3 regions of the Paenibacillus sabinae T27 genome follow, and region 3 is predicted to be linked to each of the others. Evidence: riboswitches for the same ligand, from Rfam matches in the RefSeq annotation. Region 3 holds a riboswitch; each other region holds the start of a gene.
The links. Region 3 has a riboswitch for cobalamin ahead of metE (5-methyltetrahydropteroyltriglutamate--homocysteine S-methyltransferase). Riboswitches for the same ligand answer to the same signal wherever they lie in the genome.
Positions count from the first base shown of each region.

Region 1: another riboswitch for cobalamin. It lies ahead of PSAB_RS01930 (anaerobic ribonucleoside triphosphate reductase); the one in region 3 lies ahead of metE (5-methyltetrahydropteroyltriglutamate--homocysteine S-methyltransferase).
Region 2: another riboswitch for cobalamin. It lies ahead of PSAB_RS24445 (S-layer homology domain-containing protein); the one in region 3 lies ahead of metE (5-methyltetrahydropteroyltriglutamate--homocysteine S-methyltransferase).

Region 1 covers NZ_CP004078.1:412,680-416,898, forward strand. Annotated here, with positions in the region: gene PSAB_RS01930 (anaerobic ribonucleoside triphosphate reductase) at 1-1,775, opposite strand, end outside; cobalamin riboswitch at 1,981-2,212, opposite strand; gene PSAB_RS01935 (MTH1187 family thiamine-binding protein) at 2,539-2,847, shown strand; tRNA gene PSAB_RS01940 (tRNA-Thr) at 3,105-3,176, shown strand; gene PSAB_RS01945 (glycosyltransferase family 2 protein) at 3,312-4,193, opposite strand.
Region 2 covers NZ_CP004078.1:1,038,306-1,042,524, reverse strand. Annotated here, with positions in the region: gene PSAB_RS24445 (S-layer homology domain-containing protein) at 1-2,032, opposite strand, end outside; cobalamin riboswitch at 2,206-2,400, opposite strand; gene PSAB_RS04655 (GAP1-N2 domain-containing protein) at 2,493-4,219, opposite strand, start outside.
Region 3 covers NZ_CP004078.1:3,664,452-3,668,670, reverse strand. Annotated here, with positions in the region: gene PSAB_RS16925 (serine/threonine protein kinase) at 1-410, opposite strand, end outside; gene PSAB_RS16920 (undecaprenyl-diphosphate phosphatase) at 624-1,487, shown strand; cobalamin riboswitch at 1,592-1,795, shown strand; gene metE (5-methyltetrahydropteroyltriglutamate--homocysteine S-methyltransferase) at 1,936-4,219, shown strand, end outside.

The DNA of each region.
Region 1 (4,219 bases), 2.0 Mb from region 3:
CTGATATTTTGCTCCAGGGCGTAACGGATGATTTGGACAAAAGCCGTCGTATTGCTGCGCGCATTGCCATCCAGCTCGACGTAGGAGATCGCACCGGCGTTGCAGTATTCGTGGAACGCGGCTTCGAGCTTGATCTTGTTCGCCGCGCCCGTCGGGTAGTAGACCGGAACGTGGAACGAGTTCGTATAATACTCGCGGTCGGTAACGCCTTCGATTTCGCCAAGCTCCTTGCGGTCGATCTTGGTGAATTTGCCGGACAGCCCTTCCGCTGGAGTGGCGAACAGGGTGATGTTCAGGTCGAGCTCTTCGCTTTTGCGGTCGCAGAACTCGCGCATATGCCGGACGATGGCCAGCGCCTTGTCGTACACCTCGGCATCCTCGGCGTGATGCTTGCCGTACATCGCCTTCATGCATTCGGCTATCCCGATGAAGCCGATGGACAGGCTGCCGTGCTTCAGCAGCTCACTCACTTGCTCCTCGGGTTCCAGCAGTTCCCCGCCTTCCCATACGCCCTCGCGCATCATGAAGTCGGACGCTTTGGCCTTTTGCGCCGCCTGGATGCGGAAGCGGTGAAGAAGACCCTCCAGGGCAATTTCCATATAATGATCGAGATCATGATAGAAGCCTCCCTCATCCGCCGCTTGCCGCAGACCCGTAACGATCCCGTGCTGGACGCCAAGCCGGACAAGGTTGAGCGTATTGAATGACAGATTGCCTTTGCCGGAGCAGTAATTGCGTCCGAAGCGGTCGCCGAGCACCCGGGTGCGGCAGCCCATGGTTGCGAATTCGGTATCCGGGTTCGCCGGGTCGTAGTACGCCAGATTCAGCGGGGCGTCCAGATTCGCGAAATTCGGGTACAGCCGCCGCGCCGAGCATTCCGCAGCCTTCAGGAACAGCTCGTAGTTAGGATCGCCCGGCTGCTGGTTCACGCCTTTTTTACATTTGAAGATCTGAATCGGGAACACCGGCGTTTCTCCGCTGCCCAGTCCATTCATCGTCGCCGTCAGCAGGGAATCGATAACAAGCTGTCCCTCGGGCGAGGTGCAGGTGCCGTAATTGATGCTGGTAAACGGAATTTGTCCGCCCGCTCTGGAAGACATCGTGTTCAGGTTATGTATAAGACTCTCGGAGGCTTGGAGCGTTTCGCTCTCGGTCTCCTTCAGCGCGTAGCGGAAGGCCTTCGGGTACCGTTCCTTCAGATCGGTCCGGCTCATGGTGATTTCCCCGAGATCCTCGCTTGCTTGTCCTTCTTCAAAATAATCCAGGCCCTTGCGGAACTGCTTGGCGAAGGATTTGGCCACATAAGGGGCGAGATCGTGGTCGAGCTTGCTTCCGGATACGCCGCCGTATTGAGCGTTTTGCTGGGATTGAAAAATAATCGCCGTAAGCGCCATAGCCGTCATAATGGAGTTCGGAGGCCGCACGCTGCCGTTGCCGGTGTTGAAGCCCTGCCGGAGCAGCTTGTCAAACGGGATGAAAATGCAGTTCGTCGTTCCGATGGCGTATTGGTCCAGATCGTGCACGTAGACGACGTTTTCCTTGATCGCCTGCACAAGCTGTGGCGGCATCGTAAAGCTGCGGGCATACCACTTGGAATACTCGCTGCCGAATTTGCTCATCTTGCCGGAGAAGCTTTCCCCGTTAAGATTGGCATTCTCCCTCAGCAGATCCATGTCCCGGCTGTCGATAATATCGCGCCCCAGACCGATAACTTCCTCCAACAGAACTTCGTTTGCGCTTTGCCCGCTTGTTTGCCGTTTCTCCAGCAGCGTCATTGTGCAGTTCTCCTCTCCGTAACGTCCCTGTCTTAAACTTTGGTTGTCTTGCCTTCGGGTACCTTTCCTGCATTCCAAAAAGGCATTTCCCGCCAAAGAACGCAGAAAATGCCACTATGCAAGCCCGGCCCGATTGAACAAAGCCCGGTCATCTAAAAATACATAGCGGACACCTCTCCTGTTCCTCGCAGGCGCTGGTATGAATGGTGTCTCTAAGAAACAGGCAGGTCTCCTGGCTTCCGTCTGTTCTTCCGGCGCCTTCCCGAAGAGCTGCCTTGCGCTCTCAGTGGCCCTATGCCGGAAGATGCCGCCCTCGTCCTCGCCTGAGGAGGGGCATCCGGTTACAGTGGCGGGACCGCAGCGGATTCGCACCGCGCTTCCCTATTAAGCTCGAACTCTCCGTCAGAGAGTCAAGCACCTGATTCTACTATATTTTGTTGTGATTTATTTAAGATAACCCAATATATTGTATCTGTAAACATATTTTTTGATTTTTTGATATCCACAGAACATCCACAAACGGTCCACAGGTAATCCACAAATTCATCCACAAACCTGCCGCTTAGGGGGTGGAAAAGGTGGGCATACCGGGCTCGTTAGTGTCCGGATTTGCCTTCGATTTTGCCTCAACCAATCTCGCATGCTCTCCGGCCACTGATGAATGAGAGAGAATGATTTGTAGCCCGGCTCCCCAGTTGCTACAATATAGGAAAGATGGCAGGGATGTTTCCAAAAGTTCAGTATGGAGAGGGAGGCTATTCAAATGGCTATCGCCGAAATTACCGTAATTCCGATCGGGACCGGCAGCACCAGTCTCAGCAGCTACGTCGCCGGGATGCAGCGCGCACTGGAGAGCGTTGAGGGCATTACCTTTGAGCTTACATCTATGGGAACCATTATTGAAGGCCCGCTGCCGCGCATTCTGGCGGCCGTCGAGGTTCTGCACGAGACGCCGTTCGCGGCCGGTGCCCAGCGCGTGTCCACTGCGCTCAAAATCGACGACCGCCGTGACAAAGCGGCCAGCAGCAAGCAGAAGCTGGAGTCGGTAGAGCGGAAGCTGCACGGAGAATAAGAGCGGGCGGGGCGCCAGGGCCCGGCATGATTGCGGCCCTGCGGCCCACCGTGCCGCAGGGAGGCGGCCAATGGCTGGCGCCCGCCGGTTGGCTCCAATCGAACGTATGCAGCGCCGACCTGCGCTCCCCACAGGTTGGGTCAGGGCATTCTCTTTCGCAGGGAGCTGAATCCTTACCAATCCGGGGCGGAAAAAGAGTTGATTTTTTCGCCAAACAAGGTATAATAGTTTCTGTTGTGACGGAAAATTTACAACATGCTGGTGTAGCTCAGGGGTAGAGCAACGCACTCGTAATGCGTAGGCCGGGGGTTCAATTCCCTTCACCAGCATCCTATAAAGACAAGAATGGCGCAGGTTCCGGGATTTCGGGACTGCGCCTTTTTTTAGCTATTGGAGAGAAGCTCTTCCACTGTATGGTCAAAACTCCAATTGATTTGGGGTACACCATTCGCCTAGCGGTTTTTTTAGTATGGAACTCTCGATATACATCTGGATAGAGCCATTGTTAAAAGTTCTTCGTTGAACACACGGGATTGTCTATTTCGCTCAATTAGCCAATTAGCAAAACCTACTGCTGCTTGATACTCCTCATAATTTTCAGCATTCACCCGGAACTCAGCCAATTTAACCAATTGTGCGTATTCCTCATCCGATAATTGGATGCCCAGCCCAGAAAGTTGTCTCTGACGGATTCTCCGTGCCGAATCATCTTGTATGGCTCGGTGCGTATTGGACACTTGTCCCCCATGAAGTCGATAATACATTAAATTATGAGGGATATTTGCTAATTGCGCGCATGTGGAAAGCCGATTCCACAGTTCGTAATCTTCGGCGTGGGGATAGTTATGATCATAACGAATATGAAGACGATTTACTGAACTTCGGCGCATCATCACGGAAGGGTGTAATATGCAGCAATAAAATAATAGCCAGACCTTTATTTCTTCGTGATTCATAGGATTTAACTTGACGGGTCCAAGATAGTTAGTTGTGTATCCTGTTCCACAAACATCTATGCTGCGATTCTGATCCATAAAATAAGCCTGCACTTCCAAGCGGTTTAGTGCGGCTATATCATCGCTGTCCATACGCGCGATGTACTGACCCCGAGCCAGATCAAGTCCTTGATTCAGAGAAGTTACAATACCCATATTCTCGGAATGGAATATTTTCCTTACCCTTGTGTCTCCTATTTCATGTATGATTCCTGCTGATCCGTCAGTTGATCCGTCATCGATGATGATCAATTCCAGGTCGGTCAACGTTTGCAATAAAATTGAGTTAACTGCTTCCTGTAAATACAGTGCGTTATTATAGACCGGCATAATTACAGATATTTTTGGCACCCGGCATTCCTCCTAAGTCCTTGTCT
Region 2 (4,219 bases), 2.6 Mb from region 3:
TCCATACCCATTGAACCCGATTGACTTTAACCGTAAAAGCCTGCCCCGGCTGCAGCTGCGAAGGTGACAGCTCCACAGAGTGGACAACCTGGGTGGAGTAGCCTCCATAATAGACCAGCACCTTATCCGAAGCCTGAAGCTCAAAGTCGCCTAATCCGACGCTCGGATAAATCCATTCGCCCCCGCGTTGAACGACAAATGACCACCAGTTGTTCATGTCGCCGGTGATTCCGCCGATACCGCTGATAAAGCTTCCAAATGAAGATTGCGTGATATCGAGCGCGGTATGAGTCGCATCGGCCAGTCTTTGAAGAGCCTCAAGCGCTACTGACCCGTTTATGGAGCCTTCCATAATCGTTCCCTGTGGTCCTTCTACTGCCAAAGACACCGGCACTTCCTTCGGCAGAACCGTAACCGTCCCGGTGTAACGCACGACTGTCGGCGCGGCATTGTCCTGGTAGCCGGTAATTTGGAGCGCCTGCGTTCCAGGCGTCAGATCCGTTCCGAACGAGGCGACTCCCTGATCGTTCGTAGCGGCTGTTTTGCCGCCGATGGAGACGGTAACTCCGGAAGCCGCCGCGATGATGGGATTTCCGTTAAAGTCCCAGGATTTTTTATGAACCGTTACTTCAAGAGCTTTGCCTTCTTTCGGCGTAACCGGCGATAGCGTTACGGAATCCACCAGCTGTGTGACACCGTAGTCTCCATAATAGACATAGAGCCGGTCTCCGTCCTGAAGCGCAAAGTCATTAATCGCGGTATAACCGCTGACCCACTGGCCGCCGCGCTGAACGATGTACATCCAGCCGTCATAGCCACCATACTTTTTCTCCTTGACGCCAGCTATTTCGCTGATATACGCGCCATACGCGGTCATTTTGCTGACAACCGCAATCCCTTTGGTATCCGCCAGCTTGTTCAGCGCATCCAGTGCGCTGCTTCCGTACACGCTGCCCTCGCCCAAGGATGCCGTTGGCCCCTCGATCGCTACGGACACCCGGACAAGCGGGTGTGCCGCCGGAGGGTTCGCGATAAAATTATACAGATTGCTGTCGCCGCCGGCCGTGAACAGGTTGTAGGCGGTCAGCGCCTGCAGTGCCTGCTCCGTGGCAAAAGCGTCGCCGCCGCCGGACAACAGGTGGGTAAAGGCCCCATCTGCCGTACGGAAGCTCATCAGACGGCTGATCAGATTGCTGCCGTTCTTGGTGAAGTCTGCGCCGGCCGGATTGATACCGTACGCGGTCAGGCCGATAATGGCCTGCGAGACGCTCTCGCTGCTCTCTCCATAGCCTCCGTGAGCCGTATTCTGCTGAGCGGACAGCCACTGCACCGCTCTTTGCCCGGCTGTCGCAACAGCCGGATCACTCTTGTAAGGGGCCAGGGCAACCAGAGCCATTCCCGTAAGGTCGGGCTCGCTCAGACCTCCGCCGGTAAGGGCAAAGCCTCCGTCACCGTTTTGACTGGAAAGAATGTGCTGAACCAGCTTGTCGCGGGTCCAATTCGCATCGGACGGCACCGTATAGCTGCCGGAATCCAGCGCGATCAAGCCATAGACAGCGTTGTTTAGACTTTGTCCGGTGATGCCGCTGCTGCTGTAGATCGGCTCGATCAGATTATAACCTGCAATATTTGCAGGATCTTCTCCGACCGCTTTAGCCGCCAAAGCGTATCTGGCATAGTCGGTAACGGCGGAAAAGACTCCTTTCTCCTTTTCTACCTTTTGTTTAAGTGCGGCAGTGTAGGAATCCGGCACTTTGTAACCGGCTTGAGCCAAGCCGATCGCCTGCCATTCCGAGACTACCCCCTGCTTCAAAATGGACTCTGCCGCGGAATACACGGCATCGGTTACGCCGATCGACTGGGCCACGGCCGCACCCGCTGCTGCTCCGGTATCTGCAGTCCCCGCCCCCTGGGAATCCGCTGCCTCGGCAAGCGCATGCCCCGCCGGTGCAAAGGACACGCCCAGCAAGGAAAAAATCATCAATAATGCCATTCCCAGCGCCAGAATTCTGGAAGAAATCCTGCTCTTCATTCTTCAACCTCTTTCTCTCTTGAGTATTATGGGAGTCTTCCGAAACCATAAAAAAAGACCGCCCCGGAGGGACGGTCTTTCGGAAAAACGAGCCGGGAATCCATGCTGTATAAGCCACTCCCGGCATCGGCCGCGCGTAAATGCCAGATGCCCTCACCCCCCGAAGGACACTGAACCTTGACTGAAAAAAGGCAGGTCTCCTGGCTTATGCCTCATCGCCTCCCCTCCGGCCTTCCCGTTCGCCTTGAACAGTGGCTTGTTTCAGAGGAGCGCTCCGCATATACAGTGGCGGGACCGCGCCGGATTCCAACCGGCTTCCCTTTTAAGCAGGCTTGTAATCGGCCTGCACCTTTTTTAAGACTATATTAAATTTTGACAATCTTTATCATATCGGTTATCACAAGGGTTGTCCATACATGAAAAGCCATTAAGCCATGAAATTGAACGCGTAAATTCTCCGCTATTCCGCCGGAGAACTCGCGCTTGCCGAAGGGGATGGAGCCGCCTGCGGAGCTTCCATAAGGACCAGCGTATAGTCTTCGGCTTTCACCGTGCTGCCGGCCGTCAGCTTAGGGGCGGAAACGAGCGTTACCTTCACCTGGTTAGGTGCGACAGCGGAAGATCCTCCGCTCCCGCCGGATGAACCCGGTGCCGGGGAGTCCGCAATGCTTGACCCGGCGGCTGGCTCTCCAGGCGGCGACGGCGAGCTTGCAGGAACGGTCCCGCCGGTAGCTGCCGATGGGCCGGCCGAGGCCGAGAGCGAATCCCCGGCGGCCTTGCTCTCATCGGCGGACACCGTGTCCGCCTGGCCTTGGCCGCTGCCGGCGTTTCCAGCTGTTCCCCCACCGGAGGCCGCCGCTCCCGAACCGGCAGCGCCGGCGGAACCCGCTGCTCCACCGGCATTCGAAGGGCTTGCCGATCCCGGCAGCCCGCAGTCATGGACCAGGCTGTCCACTTTATACACTTCAGCCTGGCCGGTACCGGCATCCACCTCAATCTCCGCCGGATTAAACTCGCGGCAGGCGTCCGGGGAGGCGAAGGCGAACAGCAGCGAGCCTCCGCCCCCGCCGCGCTCAAGATAGGCGGCGGCTTCGAGATAGCCCGCGCCAGCCGCAGACTGCGTCGGCGAAGGCTGCGGCGAGGCGGCCGGAGTCGCTTCGTCTCCGCCGCCCTTCAATAGGCGGGCCGCAAGGGCGCCTGCAACCAGCAGAACGATAACGGCCGCGCCGAAGATCATCAGCTGAAACCGGCGGCGGCGCACCCACTTGGCCAGCGGCGAGGCCGCTTGCCCCCGGGCCTCTCCATATACGTTTTGCAGCGCGGGTCCCGCCGGGGCCATATATGTTTTTCGGAATTCGCGGCTCTTGAACGCTTCACGGTCATGGCTGGCGAAATACTTTAAAATCGCCCGCCGGTAGCCCGGCTGGAGCTTCCTTGAGGAAATGGTGAACAGCGGATTGTCCTGCGACCAGGCCAGAAAACGGTAGACCGCTTCCTTGCCGCCTTCCTCCTTCCTCCGGACATGCTCCAGCAGCGCATCATACTCGAGCGGCCCTCCCTCGCGGGCGCTGCTGTGGTAGAAGGCCAGCGGCAGGCGGGCAAAAGGCTCGGCTCCGGGGCTCTCTTTCATCCAGCGTCGTCCCAGAAGCTGCACATCGTCCAGTTCCTGCGGAGACAGGCCGTCAAAAATATGCTCGTCCGGGTTCTCCTCCCCGAACCAGCGGTACGCCGTGCGCAGTACATTCGCCTTCCGCCTGCTGTGCAGGTCAAGCGGCGGGTCCCATTCGCCCATATCGAGGGCGTAGCGGACAAATGACAGCTCCAGCAGCTGCTCCTGCGTAATATCTTCAATCGACAGCCGCTCCAGCAAATACCGGTCGGCCGCGGCGGCCAGCTCCTTCTGGAGCGCCAGCGCTTCGGGGCGGATGCCTGCTCTCCGGCGGCGGTCCTTCTCTGCTTGTTCAATGCGGCTATGGATCGCCGCCACGGCTCCCACCGGATCACGCTCCCGCTCCAGCTTCTCCGGCAAATAATCGAGCAGCGCGTCATGGACAGCCGGTTGACGCAGCGCTTCAGGCATGAACCGGTCCCAATGCCCTATCCACTCCAGCAGCCCCGCGGCGTTCGCGGCCGACGCCAGCCGGGATTCCACATAGGGCTGGAACAGAAGACGCGCAAAGACCGGGG
Region 3 (4,219 bases):
ACCCGCTCCATCAATTGCAAGGCAAAGCGCAGCGTGTCTTTTTCTCCGAACAGTACCCCCTGCTCGAAAATCAGCTGCTCCAGCGTAAATCCTTCAATATAGTCGGTAACCAGCCACGCCGAGCCTTGTTCCTCAAAAAAATCCCGGAAGGCGGGGATACAGGGATGCTGCAGCTGCTGCAAAATATCCCGCTCCCGCATAAGCATTTTCTTTCCGACATCCCGTTTGCTCGGCTTTGCCTGTTTGAGGGCGACCTGGCGGTTCTCCTCCGTGTCCAGGCAGCGGTATGCCAGTCCGTAGCTCCCTGTTCCAATCCGGGACAATACTTTGTACCGCTTACCGATCCAATCTCCCTCTTCCCGGGGATAATCCCTCCAGGCGGACAAAAAAGCGCGCAGGCGTGCAAACAATGAATATCCTCCCAACGTTACTTCCGTAATAATGTGATCTTTATGTTCATTATTGCACATTTCCCCGAGTGTACTTCAAGTCTGAAGGATGAGGTGAAATGCGGACGTTAGGTATTCTTTACTGGAAATGGGGCTTGCAAGTTTCAGAAACTGCGGGCAATGTTTAAGCTACTAATAATAAAACTTTAAATCATTTTTTAAGGAGGCGAAAGCTTGGATCTACTTGCAATTCTCAAAGCCGTTATTCTGGGTCTGGTGGAAGGCCTGACCGAATTTGCTCCGGTGTCCTCTACCGGCCACATGATTATTGTCGACGATATGTGGCTGAAATCCCAGGAGTTTCTCGGAAAATACACGGCCAATACGTTCAAAGTCGTCATTCAGCTCGGCTCGATCCTTGCGGTCGTCGTGATCTTCCGAAATCGTTTCATCGATCTGCTCGGACTGAAACGCTTCAGCCGGGGAGCGCTTGAGCCTGTTCCGGACGGCCAACCGTCCCCAAATCCCGGATCAGGCCGTCTAAAGCTAGGACAGGTATTGGCGGGGCTGCTCCCTGCGGGTGTTGCCGGCATGCTGTTCGAGGATTACATTGATGAGTACCTCTTCTCGACGTCAACCGTGCTGATCGGTCTTGTGATTGGTGCCATATTTATGATCTGCGCGGATTTGTTCGCACCAAAGCGTGTGAAGGTGCAGACCGTTGATCAGATTACATACGGGCAGGCGCTTACAGTCGGTCTGATTCAGTGCTTCTCGCTGTGGCCTGGCTTCTCGCGTTCCGGTTCGACGATTTCGGGAGGCGTCCTTCTGGGCATGAGCCACCGCGCCGCTGCCGATTTCACCTTTATTATGGCGGTTCCGATCATGGCGGGCGCAAGCTTCATCTCTCTGCTCAAGAACTGGCAGTATTTTACGCTGGACGCGCTGCCGTTCTTTATTGCCGGATTTATCAGCGCCTTCGTGTTCGCGCTGCTGTCGATGCGGTTCTTCCTGAAGCTGATCAACCGGATCAAATTGCTGCCGTTCGCCATCTACCGAATCGTACTGGCCGCGATCGTCTATATTATTTTCTTTTAACCGGTTATCAGGTATTGCTATAACTGGAGCCTCCATCTTCTATTGCGGGCCGCAAAGTCTTGCCGTAACATAAATGGTGTACTCAATATTCAAGCAACCATTCACCTTAAATAACGGAAACAGGTGCTTACCGGACCGAAATAGGCCGGAGGCTTAAAAGGGAAGCTCGGTGCAAAGCCGACGCGGTCCCGCCACTGTAACGGAAGAGTCTATCAGCATTTATGCCACTGTCAGCCCGGGCTTGACGGGAAGGCCGCTGACGACGATGACGCCTCAGCCAGGAGACCTGCCTGTTTCGACGCACTGCTGTACCTACGGGAGATAGGGAGGTGTAAGATCGCAAACGTAATGAAATACGTAGGCGTCTTTCCCCCTGCGCTTCCGGGGTGAAGGACGCCTTTTTTAGTGGGATTTTGCAGGTTCAGAACATAGAGGAGGAACGAAAGAGATGACAAGGAATGCCATAACAAGCAATCTCGGATATCCGAGAATCGGAGCCAACCGGGAATGGAAAAAAGCGCTGGAAGCCTACTGGGCGGGAAAGATCAATGAGGAGCAGCTTCGGACGGAAATGGATCAGTTTCAGCTCAGCAATCTGCGCAAGCAGCAGGAAGCAGGCATCGACCTGATACCCGTTGGAGATTTCACATATTACGATCATGTGCTGGATACGGCGGTCATGTTCGGCATTGTGCCTCCGCGCTATCGGTATGAAGGCGGGCCTGACGGGCTGGATCTGTATTTTGCCATGGCCCGCGGGAATTCCCGGGCGGCGGCATGCGAAATGACGAAATGGTTCAATACGAACTATCATTATATTGTGCCGGAGATCGGCGATATTCAGCCTGTGCTGACCGAGAACAAACCGCTGGCCGCATACCGGTTCGCCAAATCGCAGGCGGGCATTGACGGCAAGCCTGTCGTCATCGGATTATATACGTTCCTGAAGCTTTCCAAAGGGTTTGCCCTCTCGGAAATCCGCAGCGTGGCGGAGCGGTTCCTGCCGGTCTATGTCCAGCTGCTGCAGGAACTGGAGCAGGAGGGCGCGGCATGGGTCCAAATCGACGAGCCGGCTGTCGTAACCGGACTTCAGGAAGAGGATATTGAACTGCTGGGCCATATTTACGGCGCCCTTCATGCCGCGGTTCCGGGTCTTCGCATCATGCTGCAGACATACTTTGAGTCGGTGCAGCCGCTTGAAGCCCTGCTGAAGCTGCCGGTGCAGGGGCTTGGTCTTGATTTTGTGCACGGCGGCGAAGCCAATCTCGAAGCAATCGAGCGTCTGGGCTGGCCGGAGGACAAGACGCTGGGAGCCGGTGTGATTGACGGGCGAGGCATTTGGCGCTGCGATCCGGAGGAGAAGCTGGCTCTGGCGGAAAGGCTGGAGCGGCTTGTGCCGGAAGGCAAGCTGATTCTGCAGCCGTCATGCAGCCTGCTGCATGTGCCCGTGACGGTGCAGGGCGAGGATCGGCTGAAGCCGGAGGTGCGGAATGCGCTGGCCTTCGCCGACGAGAAGCTGGCAGAGCTTGGGCTACTGAAGCTGGCGCTACTTGAAGGCAGGGAAGCGGCCGGTGCGCAGTGGGCCGGGGCGAAGGCAGCGCTGGATGCTTTCCGCAAGCTGCCGGAGCGAAACCGCGTGGATGTGGCGGAGCTTGAACGCGGTCTGGAGGAGCTGACGGACCGGAGGAACACGGTCTACGCCGAGCGGGCCAAGCGCCAGCAGGACAAGTGGCGGCTGCCGCTGCTGCCGACAACGACGATCGGGAGCTTTCCGCAGACGCCGGAGGTCCGGCAGGCGCGGCTGAAATGGCGCAAGGGCGAGCTGAGCCCGGAACGCTATGATGAATTTATCCGCCGGCAGATCGCGGACTCCATCACGCTTCAAGAGAAGATCGGTCTGGACGTTCTGGTGCATGGCGAGTTCGAACGCACCGATATGGTGGAGTTCTTCGGCGAGAAGCTGGACGGCTTCCTGTTCACCCGGAACGGCTGGGTGCAGTCCTATGGCTCCCGCTGCGTCAAGCCGCCGGTCATTTATGCCGACGTCGCTTTCACCGAGCCGATGACCGTCAAGGAAAGCGTCTATGCGCAATCTTTGACGAAGCTTCCGGTCAAGGGTATGCTCACCGGTCCGGTCACGATTCTGAATTGGTCGTTCGTCCGCGACGATCTGAGCCGGGAGCAGGTGGCCAATCAGATTGCGCTTGCGCTGCGGCAGGAGATACTGGCCCTGGAAAGCGCCGGCGTGGAAATGATCCAGGTAGACGAGCCGGCGGTGCGCGAAGGACTCCCGCTCAAGGAACAGGATCGCAGGCAATATCTGGAATGGGCTGTCAGAGCGTTCCGTATTTCCACAAGCCTCGTTCGCGATACGACGCAAATTCATACGCATATGTGCTATTGCGAATTTGGGGATATGATCGATTCCATCTCCGATATGGATGCGGACGTGATTTCCATCGAGACGTCGCGCAGCCATGGCGAGCTGATTGCGAGCTTTGAGCAAATGGATTATGACAAGGGCATCGGTCTTGGCGTATATGACATCCATAGTCCGCGCGTTCCGTCCGTAGAGGAAATGGAGACCGGCATCGAGCGGGCGCTGCGGGTGCTGCATCCGGAGCAGTTCTGGATCAATCCGGACTGCGGGCTGAAGACGCGGGGCTGGAGCGAGACAGAGGCATCGCTGCGAAATATGGTAGCAGCCGCGGACAATGCCAGAAAGAAGGCGC